One region of the Pseudoalteromonas sp. SCSIO_11900 genome, then DNA from elsewhere that is predicted to be linked to it. Evidence: predicted binding sites of a transcription regulator. Region 1 holds the regulator's gene; the other holds the start of a gene.

What was found. The regulator LexA, encoded in region 1, represses DNA repair genes until DNA is damaged. The targets are predictions, from matches to a motif close to TACTGTATNNNNATACAGTA.
Region 2: dinB (DNA polymerase IV) is a predicted target of LexA. The motif match lies at 4,566-4,585, and genes of this name have one in related genera.

Annotation. Positions count from the first base shown of each region.
Region 1 is NZ_KK070023.1:727,738-735,359, forward strand. Features, by position in the region: gene ctaD (cytochrome c oxidase subunit I) at 1-166, opposite strand, end outside; gene coxB (cytochrome c oxidase subunit II) at 166-1,308, opposite strand; gene lexA (transcriptional repressor LexA) at 1,802-2,419, opposite strand; gene BG00_RS03415 (PaaI family thioesterase) at 2,618-3,061, shown strand; gene BG00_RS03420 (hypothetical protein) at 3,091-3,471, opposite strand; gene BG00_RS03425 (endonuclease) at 3,724-4,377, shown strand; gene hmpA (NO-inducible flavohemoprotein) at 4,417-5,598, opposite strand; gene norR (nitric oxide reductase transcriptional regulator NorR) at 5,759-7,315, shown strand; gene BG00_RS03440 (LysR family transcriptional regulator) at 7,312-7,622, opposite strand, start outside.
Region 2 is NZ_KK070023.1:169,916-177,537, reverse strand. Features, by position in the region: gene BG00_RS00800 (putative glycoside hydrolase) at 1-682, shown strand, start outside; gene BG00_RS00795 (fumarylacetoacetate hydrolase family protein) at 926-1,546, shown strand; gene BG00_RS00790 (ABC transporter substrate-binding protein) at 1,479-2,411, opposite strand; gene BG00_RS00785 (aldo/keto reductase) at 2,535-3,587, opposite strand; gene BG00_RS00780 (acyl-CoA thioesterase) at 3,600-4,031, opposite strand; gene dinB (DNA polymerase IV) at 4,597-5,652, shown strand; gene BG00_RS00770 (M17 family metallopeptidase) at 5,763-7,298, shown strand; gene BG00_RS00765 (methyl-accepting chemotaxis protein) at 7,379-7,622, opposite strand, start outside.

The DNA of each region.
Region 1 (7,622 bases):
CCATCGCCATTGCCCCACCAATTAAAAACATGGTGAGTGAAAAAATTAAATATAAGCTACCTATATCTTTATGGTTGGTTGTAAATAACCAGCGTTTAAAGCCTGTGGCAGGTTGATGGGCATGATGAGCCTCATTGGTATTAGGTTGTTCTGCAATGCTACTCATTATTTAGCCTCCCCATCAGCATCCAGTGCCGCTTGTATCTCGCTCGGTTGAATTACATCACCAGTGTCATTACCCCACGCGTTGCGTTTATAGGTAATAACAGCTGCTATTTGCTTGATTGATAATTGCTTTGCGAAAGACTGCATAGCCGTACCTGGTTTACCATGGAGCAAAATATCTATATGCCCTTTGATATCACCTATGACTATTGGGCTGCCTTTAAGAGCCGGAAAAACACCCGGCAAGCCTAATCCTGTTGGCTGATGGCACGCCGCGCAGCTCGCCATATAAACCTGCTCACCAAGCGCCATCAGCTCTTCTTTTGGTACAACTTGGTCTAATAACGCAGCGTCTGCTTCAGCTGCTTTTTGCTTGGCTTGTTTAGCCTCTGCTAACCACGTTTTGAAGTCTTCTTCTGTTTTAGCTTCTACCACAACAGGCATAAAACCATGATCTTTACCGCAAAGCTCTGCACACTGCCCACGGTAAGTACCAACCTCATTAATATTGGTCCATGTTTCGTTAATAAACCCAGGGTTTGCATCTTTTTTAACGGCAAAGTCAGGCACCCACCATGAGTGAATAACATCATCTGAAGTCATTAAAAAACGTACTTTTTGATTAATTGGTAGTACCAGCGGTTTATCGACCTCGAGTAAATAATTCGGGTTTTTATCAGCAAGGTTGGTTATTTCATTTTGAGGGGTAGCTAGCATGGAATAAAACTCAACGTCCTCCCCCATATACTCGTAATGCCACTTCCACTGTGAGCCTGTAATTTTAATGGTGAGATCAGCTTTGCTGGCATCCTCCATGGCAATTAAGGTTTTAGTCGCAGGAATGGCCATAACAATTAATATGACAAAAGGGATCGCAGTCCACAGTATTTCTACTTTGGTGCTTTCATGGAATTGGGCAGGGACAGCCCCTTTAGATTTGCGATGATGAATGAGTGCCCAAAACATAATGGCAAACACGATCACCCCAATCACACAACATATTAAAAAAATAGTCATGTGCAGTTGGTATACATTATTACTTATATCGGTTACGCCTTTACGCATATTATATTGGCTATTAGCAAGCACATTCTGCGAAAAAACAAACAATATAAGCCACAAGGAAGAACTCAGCTTACCCATGTGACGGCTCCTTTGATGCTATTGCTGACGCAAAGCGAAGAGGCATACGGCTTAAACGCCTATTCGTTATTTTTATTTTTTATAAGGGTGCTGGATTTAGTAAATGTGTGTTCTCAAAACGACTAAGCTGTGAGTTATTTTTATTCCAGCTCTTTAATAACTAGTTAAAAAATAAACAATAAGCAAGGTGAGTATGAAAAATAAACAAGGTGTATTTTTTAAAATGCGCAGCTAAAAAAATAGCAACTAGTCAGGCAATTAATCTAAGAGTCAGGTTTAGTAAGGGGTGTATTGAAATTACAGGATAGAAATATAAAAAATTGTTAACTTAAAAAAGCAGAGTAAATTTGTTTATTTATAAAGTATTTAGTGATTTTATTTATGATAGGGGGAGCACTTAACAACATATAGTCATACATTTGATAAGTTAGACATTGTGCTGCTAACAAACCCAGCGCCTAATCACTATTAAGCGCTAAATTATGCTTTAATACTACATCCAGTCAGCGTTACGAATAACACCTACCGCTAAGCCTTCAATATTGAACGACTCATTTTCTAAATCGACCTCAATAGCTGAAAACTCATCATTTTCAGCATGTAAGAGTACTTTTCTGCCCGCTTTTTCTAAACGCTTCACGGTTACATCGTCGTCAACACGGGCAACAATAACTTGTCCATTTTCGGCAACTTGGGTTTTATGCACAGCAAGTAAATCACCATCCATAATACCAATGTCTTTCATACTCATACCGTTAACACGCAATAAAAAATCGGCCGCAGGTTTAAACATTAAAGGGTCAATTTTACAGTGGCTTTCTACATGCTGTTGCGCCAATATTGGCTCACCGGCAGCCACCCTGCCAATTAAAGGTAAGCCTAACTGCTCTGGCTCCTCTTCTTCAACAAGCTGAATTCCGCGACTCGCGCCTGGCTTCATTTTAATAACACCTTTTTTGGCCAATGCTTTTAAGTGTTCTTCTGCAGCATTTGCACTTTTAAAACCCAGTGTTTGTGCAATTTCGGCACGTGTAGGAGGCATACCAGTGTCTTTAATAAACACTTTAATGAGTTCGAGTATTTGCGCTTGGCGTTTCGTTAATGGTCGCATACAACTGGTTTTCCATACAGTACAATTAACTGTGAGTATATACAGTTATTTAAAAATCGCAAATATAAATTAATGCCTTATATGCCGTTATCATCAAACAATAACCTACTTTAAAAGCAGGGTAATAAATGTAATTATTAGCAACGCATTATCATATTAATAAATTTTAATTCTCGATTACTTATCCAAGGAGCTAGCATGAGTATTTGGCATCAACCGATTACATTAGAGTTTTGTAAGCAATTAGATCAAGGTATTACAGGCCAAGGGACACTCATGAAAACCATGGGAATAGAGATCAGTGAAATTGGTGATGACTACTTAGTGGCAACTATGCCGGCAATTCCAGAGCATCATAACCCTATGGGTATCGTTCATGGTGGCGCAAATGTGGTACTTGCTGAAACAGTAGCAAGTTATGCCGCTAATTTTGTGGTTGATTTCAATCGGTTTTATTGTGTTGGCCAAGAGATCAGTGCAAGTCATTTAAAGGCATCACGCAATGGCACATTAACGGCCACAGCGAGAGCTTATCATATCGGCAAACGCAGCTCGGTTTGGGATATTAAAATAACCAATAGCCGCAATGAGCTTTGCTGCGTATCACGTATGACCGCAGCCGTAGTAGAGCGAAAAGGCTAGTAAATCTGTTAACCAAGGTTGAGGTTAAATTACTTTTCGAGAGGGTAAATAGTAATTTCCACACCTGCACCAATTGCAGATATACGTAACAAGGTATCTGCATGTAAAGCTTGGTTAAAGCATTTTGGCGAAGTGCCAGACTCAAAACCCATATCGAATGTTCTGCGTGAACAACTCAACCATTGCTTTAATGCATTGCGTGAACACGACTCGATTAACTCGCACAAGTGATTAATCGCTTTATCTGGCGTGGTTATTTCACCTGCAACCTCAATGCGAGCAAGTTGACGGTATTCGTCTTTATCATAATGTAAAATAGTTGCGACCTTTTTTAAATCAGCAACTAATACGCTAATATCTTGCTTTGACTCAAGCTCTAGATCTACATTTAAAAATTGAATTTCCGACATTATCTCGTTTTTACCCTCTATTAATTTCATTGCAAACTTTAACGCAGTTTTACCGTTATACCAAATCAACAACGCAAGAATCACTGCATTAACGCGTTTTTAGCGTTAGCCTCTGAATATTGCCCACTATTTACTCCTAAAAAACGCCCTCTACAAAATACGCAAATTAAAATTAAAGCATGCCGGCGGCGGTTTACTTTTTTATTCTAGGCCTTAAACTAGCCGCTCCTGTAGTTCACGTATGTGATGGATATGATTCGGTTTATTTTAGCTTTGTTGGCTTGCTGTGCTTGTTTTTCAGCAATGGGCGAACAATTTACGCGGTTTTCGAGTGCCAAAAAGCACTTAATTAATACCCTTCCCGAAAACGCTAAAAGTATTTATTGTGGTTGCGATATAAAAAAACAAGGCAAAAAGTTAGTACCCGACCCTACCCATTGTGGCTACGTGCCTCGCAACACACTAACCCGCTCAGGCAAAGTAAATCAACGTGCATTGCGAATTGAATGGGAACATATTGTCCCTGCATGGGAATTTGGTCACCAGTTACAATGCTGGCAAGATGGTGGGCGTAAAAACTGCCGCAAAGTTAGCGCTAAGTTTCGCTTGATGGAAGCCGATATAAACAATTTAGCCCCTGCAATTGGTGAAATTAACGCCGATCGCTCAAACTACCGCTTTGGCATGTTAGCCCAAAACGCGACGCAATATGGTCGTTGTGAGGTTAAAGTTAATTTTAAACAACGTGTTGTTGAACCGCCTGTTCATGCACGTAAACGCATTGCCGATGCGTACGCTTACATGCAAAAAACGTATGGTTTAAAAATTTCAGCTAAACAACAAAAGCTATTTAATGCTTGGCAACAACAAGCTTATGCTGCCAACACAAATAGTAAAAAGCTGTAAGTTTAAATTAAAAGTGTGTAACACACGCTTTTAATTAATCTAAAACGCTTGGTGTGGTCCAAATATTTCGTAGTGAATATTTGAGCTTTGCACACCTAAATCAAGTAGCTGGCCTTTTACGTAAGCCATAAATGATGCTGGTCCACACAAATAAAATGCCCCTTCGCTAATAGGTAATGATGCCTCAAGCACCGTTAAATCCATTAGCCCAGTGAAATCACACTCCTCGCCACCTTGATTAAACCAAGTAAATGTTTTTAGCTGTGGATGCATTGCCGTTTGCTGCGCTAAATACCCTTTAAATGAAAATTCGCGGCTATTTTCACACGCGTGCAAATAACTAATCGCTTGATTTTTATCACCACTAAGTAGCGTTTGCAGCATTGCCATCATCGGGGTTTGGCCAACACCTGCTGAAATAAGTACAACTGGAGTTGCCTCATTTTTTAAAATAAAATCTCCCGCTGGCGGGTATAACTCTACTCGTGCGCCTTGCTCTAGTGAGTGTAAATAATTAGACACCACGCCAGGCTTTGGTTGGCACTCTTTTTTAACGCTAATACGATAGTTTTTAGCATTGCTCTTTTGCGAAATAGAATACTGGCGGATCTCTTCATATTCTGCGCCCTCAGGCTTAACTTTAATGCCAATGTACTGTCCTGGCTTGTAGGTAATAACTGCTTTACCATCCACAGGTGTCAGCGTAAAACTAGTTACGAATTCAGATTCAACATGTTTATCAGTAATTTCAAACTGGCGCGTGCTTGCCCAGCCACCATGGTTGTTTTTACTGTGCGCATACAATGCCGCTTCTTCGGTAATACAAATATCAGCAAGTACACCGTAGGCTTCGCGCCACGCATATTCAACATCGGCAGTAAACTGCTCAGGAATAAGCTCTTTAAGTGTGCCGATCAAATGCGCCCCTACAATAGGGTAGTGTTCGGGTAAAATATTCAAGCTGGTATGCTTATGGTTAATTCTAGCTAATGCCTCTTTTAACACGGCTAAATTATCAATATTTTGCGCGTACGCAGCCAACGCATTAAATAATGCAAATTGCTGACGACCCGTTTCTTGATTAGTCATATTAAAAATATGTTTAAGTTCCGGGTTATGGCTAAACATGCGCTTATAAAAATGATCGGTGACGGCTGTACCCGCTTCTGCAAGTAATGGAGCTGTACTTTTTACAATCTCAATAGTTTTTTCAGATAACATGTTTATTTCCTATGTAATAACTAACTGCTTGCACTTAGCATTACACAGAGCGTGCCAACTAATTAAACCCATAATATTCAACAGGTTAAATTAACTCACTTTACAAGATGAGTCTTTATGACCTACTATAAAACATGTAAAAATACACTAACAGGTCATTTTGACTCAAGTTGCCTTGGAGCTTGCACAAAGCACCTTACATGCCCACAGTTTTGAGCAGCTCTTAGCCACGGTTGAACGTGTTATTCCAAGTGATGCTAGCGCCTTGTTAATTCGCCAAGGCGAGCAATTAAAGCCCTTAGCCATTAAAGGGCTTATGCCCGATAGCCTAGGACGACGTTTTGATATTGCGAAGCACCCTCGCCTTAAAGCCATCTGCAGTAGTCGTTTGGCTCTGCAATTTGCACATGACTGTCCACTACCTGATCCATACGACGGGCTACTACTGGCTAAAACCGGTGATATTCCAGTGCATGCCTGCTTAGGGTTACCCCTTTATGATAAAAACGCACTACTTGGCATTCTGACCTTTGATAGCCTAAACGCTGATGCGTTTGACGGCATTACGGCTGATACACTCAACACCTTACAAACCTTGTGTAGCGCACACTTTAAAACAGCTCTAGAGCTTGCCCATTATAAACAGCATGCTCAGCATTCAAATGAATTAGTACAAGCGTTAAACCGTGAGGCACTCAAACGCGATGGTGGTGAAATTATTGGCCAAAGCCCAGTAATACAAACCCTTAAAAACGAAATAAAGCTGGTTGCAGCCTCTAATTTTAGTGTATTAATTTTAGGTGATACTGGGGTCGGCAAAGAGTTGGTGGCGCGTAATATTCACTTGCATTCAGCACGCAAAGATCAGCCATTGATCCATTTAAATTGTGCATCACTGCCTGAAAACCTCGCAGAAAGTGAATTTTTTGGCCATGCAAAAGGCGCTTTTACCGGCGCCCAAAATGCCCGCCAAGGTAAATTTCAGTTAGCCGATGGCGGTACCTTATTTTTGGATGAAATAGGCGAGCTACCACTGGCAATGCAAAGTAAATTATTACGGGTACTGCAAAGTGGTGAAGTACAAACCGTTGGCGAAGATGAACTTAAATATGTTGATGTTAGAGTGATTGCAGCAACTAATCGCGACCTAAAACACGAAGTAGAACAGGGGCGATTTCGCGCCGACTTATATCATCGCCTAAGTGTGTACCCGTTAAGCGTAGCGCCTTTAAAAGCCCGTGATGAAGATGTTATTTTATTAGCCGGCTATTTTGCAGAAAAAACAGCCCGCAAGCTCGCTATTAAACAGCTAAAACTCAGCATTGAAGCGCAACTGCTGCTTAAAAAATATGACTGGCCAGGCAATGTGAGGGAGCTTGAGCATGTGATTAATCGGGCTGCATTAAAGGCTAAACAACATCAGTGGCAGCAACCAATTATTACTATTGAACCTGAGCATTGTGAGCTAAATTTAAGCGCTGTTAACACCTTAGCTCTTGAACACTCAAACCAGCTTGTAATCCCACCTTTAGCAAACAACATTTCGTTAAAGCAAGCCACAGATACCTATACGCAGCAACTTATAATACAGCAACTTAAACAACATAATTATAACTGGGCCAGTACCGCGCGCAGTTTACAGGTCGACCGTGCTAATTTAACACGGCTAGCCAAGCGCTTAGGTATTTCAATAAAAAAATCGTTGTCGCCTAGTTAACTTAACTTTCGCTGCTTAAAATAATTTTTTAATAGCTGACTAAACGCTTGAACCTTTGCTGTTCGGTGCACTAAATGATGCGTAACCAGCCACAAATCGGTTGGCCAACTCAGTTCATTAGGCAGTACAGGGACTAAATCAGAGTATTGCGCTGCAACATCATGCTGTAATCCGCCAATACCGAGCCCTTTAACTATGGCGCGGGTCGCTTCTGAGGTTTCTGACACTCTTAGCTTAACTTGCGACGGGGGAATATTTTCATCAACCCATGCAAAGTAAGGCACTTTGGCGTTATACCCTGCTACAC
Region 2 (7,622 bases), 560 kb from region 1:
TTCCTGGCCGAATAATCCAATCGATAATGAAAACCGTAACGACGGAGGTTACAGTCCATTACTTCCTTATGGTTTTGGTTTAACTTACAACGATAGTAATGTCTTAAAAGATGACCTGGTGGAGCAAACTCAACAGACTGAAAAACTGGATGATTTAGTATTGTTTGAGCGTGCAATTAAAGCACCGTGGTCACTGGTTTTAAAAAGTGGTGAGCAACAAAAAACGGTGGCGAGCAGTCGCGAGTCATTAGGTGCGGTGAGCATCCAAACATTTGATAAAGAGGTGCAAGAAGATGCCCGTGCAATTCGTTTTAATGGCCAAGCGATGGCTGGGGTTAATTTAGCGGCTGCGTTTCCATCTGACTTACGTTCATACGTTGAAAACAATGGCCAACTGCAAATGCAAATTAAAGTAGATAAAGCCGCAGCTAGTCCGTTATGGGTTGGTATGGGGTGTGGTGAGAATTGTCAGGGTAAGTTTGATATTGCTGATAACCTTGAGCAATCAGGTCAATGGCAAACATTAAACATCAACTTAAGTTGTTTTGCAGAGCAAGGTGTTGATTTAGCACAAGTGTTCCCCCCTTGGCAGTTAAGCTCGCAAGGTGATTGGCATGTATCTATTGCTAAGCTGGCTATTACAGCAAATGCTGCCGAGCAAAGTAGTGTTACTTGTAAGTAGTCAATAACCTATTAATAATCTATCAATAAGCAGGTACTAAATGTACCTGTTTATTGCTTTAAAAACGGGTATACAAAAACCTACCAAATTATACACGTCTACTTTTTATTTCAGTCTGTATCATTGATTATATTTAGCTCAGTAGTAGTCATAAAAGCATGATAAAACTGTATTCGCTTTTGCGTTAATAATTTGAGAGTATGCCAAAATATTAAACGCGTTTTGTAATTAACAGGTGAGAAAATGAATCAAATAAAGCTGGCTTCGCAGAGCATACAACCTTCAAAAATAGTCTGTGTGGGGCGTAATTACAGTGCGCATATAGCTGAATTAAACAACGAACACCCAGAGCAAATGGTGGTTTTTAATAAGCCTAATAGCGCGATCACTGATACCTTACTCGCTACTCATCTTGGCGATACATTGCACTACGAAACAGAGTTATGCTTTGCGGTTAAAAATAAACAACTTGTGGGCGTGGGCATTGGACTTGATTTGACTAAACGCGCTTTGCAAAGCAGCTTAAAAGAAAAAGGCCTGCCGTGGGAGCGTGCTAAAGCATTTGACGGTTCAGTTTTATTTAGTGAGTTTATTGAATTAACGCCAGAGATGACATCGTTTATATTTGAATTACATATTGATGGCAAGCCGGTTCAACATGGTGATAGCCAACTTATGTTGCACCAACCTGCACAAATATTGGCTGAGGTTAGTCAGTTTATGAGCCTCGAAGAAGGCGACATTATTATGACTGGCACGCCTGCTGGCGTAGGGATGGTTAATACTGGACGAGAGTTTAACGTTGCTCTTTATTCTGGTCAGCAGTGTTTATTGGAGCATCATTGGTCTGTGAGTCAAAGTTAATTATGTGTTGATAATATTGTTTATCAAAATTATCGATATGTTCACTTAGCCAGTGTCGCTGGCTTAGTTGATGAGCAGCTGATTCTAGTATGGTACTTTCTAATGCCGCATTAATTTTCTTAATTGCCTGATTAGCAAAATCATTAGGCGCATTAGTCGCACAGCCTACAGCTCCTTTGATTAATGAGCGCGTATTTTGAGCTATGGGTATACTAACTATTTTTATAGGGTGTTGTTGCTGGTTAAAGTAACTGGCCATAAAAGGGTAATCGAGCGAGTAGTCTAAAAAGCCATGCCTCAACCTATCGATCACAACGCCACTCTCATTATCACTACTTAAGCTCAAGGACACGTTATGATGGCTCAAAGAGTTTTCAATAATCATATTTATGTGTGGTGAAAAACGTCGTGCTGCGGCTTGTCCATAGGTAAAGCGTTCATCGCTAAGTAAACTAATTAAATTTATAGGATTACCATGTGCTTTAGTAAGTGTTTTTGCTTTTTGGTTAGTTGTAATAATACTAAACTCAGGGTAAATAGAGGTAGGACGTGAGTATGTATAGACTTCGTTGGTGCTCTTTTTATGGATTACGCATGGAAAGCAGACATTTTTGCCTTCTTTGATATATTTATTAATTCGTTTTTGTGGAACAAATAATCGAGTATGTTTTACATCCTTTATACTACTGATTAGTTGCTTAGTTAAATTGTCACACAAGCCCATTTGAGTATTCTCTGAGTTTAAGTGAAAAGGCGGTGTGTTGCTTTGTAGCCATAAAATTTCAGTGAGCTGATTTTTAGATTGGCTAATACTGTTACTCGAGAATATTAAAAATAGCAGGCAGAAATAACGAGCTGTATCCATAAAAAGCTGATAATTCTTTATTAAATGACTGTATTTAATTATACCTTGGCGCTTAAAAAATAAACATAAAAAATAGCAAAGAATCAACATTATTGAATAACATTTACCCTTTGCTTGATTTCATTAGTAAGGCATTGGATTATTTCTAAATATGATATCAATCGCTGATAACACGTCATCGCTCAGTGTTAGGTCAAACGCATCAATGTCTTCCTTTAATTGCGCCATAGTAGTGGCACCAATAATAGATGATGTCACTCCATCAACTTGATTACACCAAGCCAGCGCTAATTGAGCTGGGGTGATAGCGTGTGCATGGGCAAGTTCAACATACTCTTTGGTCGCCTTTTGTGATTGTGGCGTATCACGAAAAATACCGTTACGCTGCATAAATGTCCAGCGAGAGCCTTCAGGGCGCGATCCATTTAGGTATTTACCGGTTAATAGCCCTGCGGCTAATGGTGACCAAGGTAAATAAGCAATATCTTCATGTACACATTGTTCTATTAAATAAGGCCAATCTTTGGCATGTACTAGGCTAAACTCGTTTTGGATAGACACCATTTTTGGCAAGTTATGCTCTTTTGATAAATTTAAAAATTGGCTAATTCCCCAAGGCGTATCATCAGAAAGCCCACAATGTTTAATTTTTCCTGCTTTAACACACGCATCTAACCCCTCTAAAATATCAAGCATATCAGCGGTGTGTTGTTTTGCATCTACCTCGGTAAATTTAAGCATACCAGGCCATTGCCTAGCAAAGTGAGGGGTACGGCGATTTGGCCAGTGTAGCTGGTATAAATCAATATAGTCGGTTTGTAGGCGTTTTAGAGAATGATCAACCGCATCAATAACAGCTTGGCGGGTAATATTGCCGCCATCACGGATCCAAGAAAGCCCATTACCGGCAATTTTAGTTGCAATAACAATGTCTTTTCGTTTTTGTGAATTACGTGCTATCCAATTGCCTATAATTTCTTCTGTTTTACCGTAGGTATCGGGAGAGGGAGGAACAGCATACATTTCTGCTGTGTCAATAAAGTTCACACCCTGCTCAAGCGCATAGGCTATCTGTTGGTCGGCATCATATTGGGTGTTTTGTACTCCCCAGGTCATGCTACCTAAACACACTCTTGAAACGCTAACCCCACTGCTGCCTAATTGACTATATTGCATTGCTAATCCTAATTATTCGGTTTGAGAGTTTGCTTTTAAAGCCGATAACAATGGCTCAGTGATCGTGGCTTTTTGGCCTGTTTTAAAGTCAAACATCACCACTTTTGACATGCCGGTGGTTGTTATCGCGTTTTGCGCATGACTAAACACACTGTAGTTCATTACAAAGCGGTCAGATTTAATATCACTAATGGTAATACCTACGCTTAATGTGTCGGGAAAGGTAACGGGACGCTTATAACGAATATTATTTTCACTGATCACAGGGCCTGTGGCTTTAGCATTGATAGTATCAAATAAATTTAATTTATTTAAAAAGTCGATTCTGGCTATTTCAAAATAACGAAGATAAACACAGTTATTAACATGCTGTAGGGCATCCATATCGCCCCATGCTACAGTAATGTCGGTATGAATAGGGTGTTGTTGTTTAAACGTTTCCATGTATTTATTGCTCTTAGTTTTAAAGCATTTAGATTAGCAATATGGTCGGATGAGCTCAAGGGAATTATAACTAGGGGTGGAGCTACTCTGTATTGCCCTCATGGATGTAAATAAGGGACGTAAGCAGAACATGGAAGCTTTGCGCCTTTTTTATTTAAACCATTAGGCTATAAACCTTGCGCCGCGGGTAAACTGCCTCAGATTGAACAAACCTTAACCTTAAAAGAACAACAGTGCTAAATAAAAACCCTTGAGTAAAAATTGTACCTCTTTAAATTCATGGCTATAGTAACTATTAACACACAAGGAGATAACTATGCAGGATATAATTAATTGGTTATTGGCATGCACCGTTTTTATAGCGTCGTTTACTTGTTACGCTATGGGTAATGAGGCTGGGGCAATTGTTTTGATTTTATTAGGCTTTTCTTTAGAAATTTTATTTTGGATGTATTGTTTTAATAAGCCAAAGAAAAGTAAACGCTCTTTTTAAGCAATAACATGCTTGCTAATTAAAAGTGATTCCACAATAATGGCTGTATAAATAAACAGTTATTATTGTGTGATGAAAAAGTTTATTCATATAGATATGGACTGCTTTTATGCGGCCGTAGAAATGCGCGACAATCCTAAGCTTGCCAGCGTACCACTGGCAATTGGCGGAAATAGTCGCCGTGGAGTGCTCTCTACCGCTAACTATATTGCCAGAGAGTATGGGGTGCGCTCTGCTATGTCTAACTATCATGCCAAACAGCTTTGCCCTGACTTAGTTATTGTGCCTGGCAGAATGACTGTTTATAAACAAGTATCAACACAGATCCGCGCCATTTTTAACCGCTATACTGACCTAGTAGAACCTCTTTCGCTTGATGAAGCATATTTAGATGTGAGCCACAGTACTGCTTTTAAGGGCAGTGCAACGTTAATTGCAGAGCAAATTCGTACCGATATTTTTAATACCACAGGACTGACTGCATCTGCAGGTATTGCCCCAATAAAGTTTATTGCCAAAATAGCCAGTGATGAAAATAAGCCTAATGGGCAATTTGTGGTATTGCCTGAGCAGGTTGACTCGTTTTTAGCCCAATTGCCATTAGGTAAAATTCCAGGAGTGGGTAAAGTAACTCTAGAAAAGCTTAATTTAAAAGGGTTATACACGGGGCAAGATGTGCGCGAAAAAGGGGCTAATTGGATGCAACAGCATGTGGGTAATTTTGGTGTGTCGTTATATCAAAAGTGCATGGGTGAACATATAGGGCGAGTTTCAACTGAGCGGGTACGTAAGTCATTGAGTGTGGAACATACTTATGAATACAACAAAAACAGCCTAGATGAATGCCTTGAACAATTACCGCAACTGTTAGATGAACTCGTGGTTCGATTAAATAAACAGCAACTACAACATAAAATTAATAAATTAAGTGTTAAAGTTAAATTTGCTAATTTTGTAGTGACCTCAGCAGATCAAGCTGCGCATCAATTAAACACGGCTATTTTTAAAGAGTTACTCGCCAAAGCCTACCAACGTGGATTACAACAACCGGTGCGCTTATTGGGAATTGGCGTGGGTATTAAAAACCAACCAGAGCATAATTTACAGCTTAGTATTTTAGATGTGTAAAACGCGTAACTCCAAGTTGCCAGTAAGTAAGCAGGTTATCGCAGTACACTGGTTATAAATTGCTAAATAAATAATAATAGGGACTACGTTTTCTAACAGGATCCTTTTTTATGGCATATCCAAAAGCAGTACTGGCAAAGCCGGTAAGTGCAAGCCTAGATTGTACATCGCATGATGCACTTATTATTATCAGCAACGACTTTTCTCATTTACCAAATACGCCACTGCGTGATGCAATTTTAGACCAAGCCCAAGTAGACTCTCGCATCGGCAACCAAGTCACCTTGTTAGTGATTGCCGGTAAACGTGTCGTGTTAGCGCCAACAGGCCCTTTAAATAGAGATTATGATGACGTTCGTCGTTATTTTGATGCAGCCAAATTAGCCATTAATGAGGCAAAAGCATCAGGTAGTGTTAACCCTGCTATTTATTTACCCGCTTTAAATACAGATGGCCGTTATCAACACGCTCTTGAAGTGGCTTACTTAGGCGCATGCCAAGCATTATGGCAACCCCTAGAAGCGCGTGAATTTCATGGTCAAGGTATTGAGCCTATTACTCAAATAGGCTTAATTGATGCCAATGAGCAAACAATTAAAGCAGTCAATGCGTTAGCTGCCGGGCAATATGCCGCACGTGATTTATGTGGCACCGAGCCTGAGCGCATGGCCCCCCCACGTTTTGCCGATTACTGTAGTGAGTTATTTGAAAATAGTGCGGTGAGCGTTGATGTGATTGATGATTTAGCTGCCATTGATAAGCATTACCCCATGCTAAGTACCGTTGCTCGTGCGTCGTATGCGGTAGAGCGCCATCATCCACGCGTTGTTAAACTTGAATACGTGCCTGAGGGTGAAGTAACCCGAACACTGATGTTTGTTGGTAAAGGTTTAGTCTATGACACGGGCGGTGCAGATTTAAAAGTCGGTGGTTTTATGGCGGGCATGAGCCGCGATAAAGGCGGTGCGGCCTCGGTTGCTGGATTTATGAAAGCAGTAGCAGATTATCAGCCTAAAGGCGTTAAAGTGATTGCCTTTTTGGCGGTTGTACGCAACTCCATTGGTTCAGATTGTTTCGTCCCTGATGAAATAATTACTAGCCGTGAAGGTGTACGAGTACGTATTGGTAATACCGATGCCGAAGGGCGTTTAGCTATGGGTGATTTACTTAGCGAAATGAAAGATTTAGCTAAAAACGAAATAAATCCAACGTTGTTTACAGTGGCTACTTTAACAGGGCATGCTGCGCGCGCGATGGGACCCTATGGCGCATATGTTGAGAATGGACCAGCGCGTAGTGCTAATATTTCACGCCAATTGGCCGATTGTGGTGATTTATGGGCTGACGGTGCTGAAGTGTCGCGTTCACGCCGTGAAGATTATGATTTTATAAAACCACGCACTTTAGCTGACGATGTGCTTTCTAGTAATAATGCGGCTTCTGCTGTCACAGCGCGCGGCCATCAATTCCCTATGGCATTTTTAGCTGTGGTAGGTGGATTAGATAAGCATGGTAATGAATCTACTTTACCACTTCCTTATGTACATATGGATATTGCTGGTAGTGGCGTTGAAGGCGGCGACTGGCAACATGGTAAACCAACTGCAGCGTCAGTTAGCAGTTTATTTGCCCGCTATTGTTTATAATTTTCTATAAATAATCCTAAAAAGCCCTGAAAATCAGGGCTTTTTAATTGGTCAAAGGTATTTATTATCCGGAGTTAAGGTTAACTAAGCTTAAAGCGCGATACCACGCTTGATAACTCAACACTGCTTTGTTTGAGTTTGTCGCTAGCGCGAGTTAAATCTTTAGTGTTACCCAATGATTGCTTTGTAGATTGTGATAAATCATTAATTCTTAAATTCACCTCGTCTGCGGCTGATGTTTGCTGCTCTGTGGCGCGAGCAATTTGGCCGTTCATGTCGGTGATCACCGATACCAGCCTGTCTATTTCATCAAGTGATGCATTA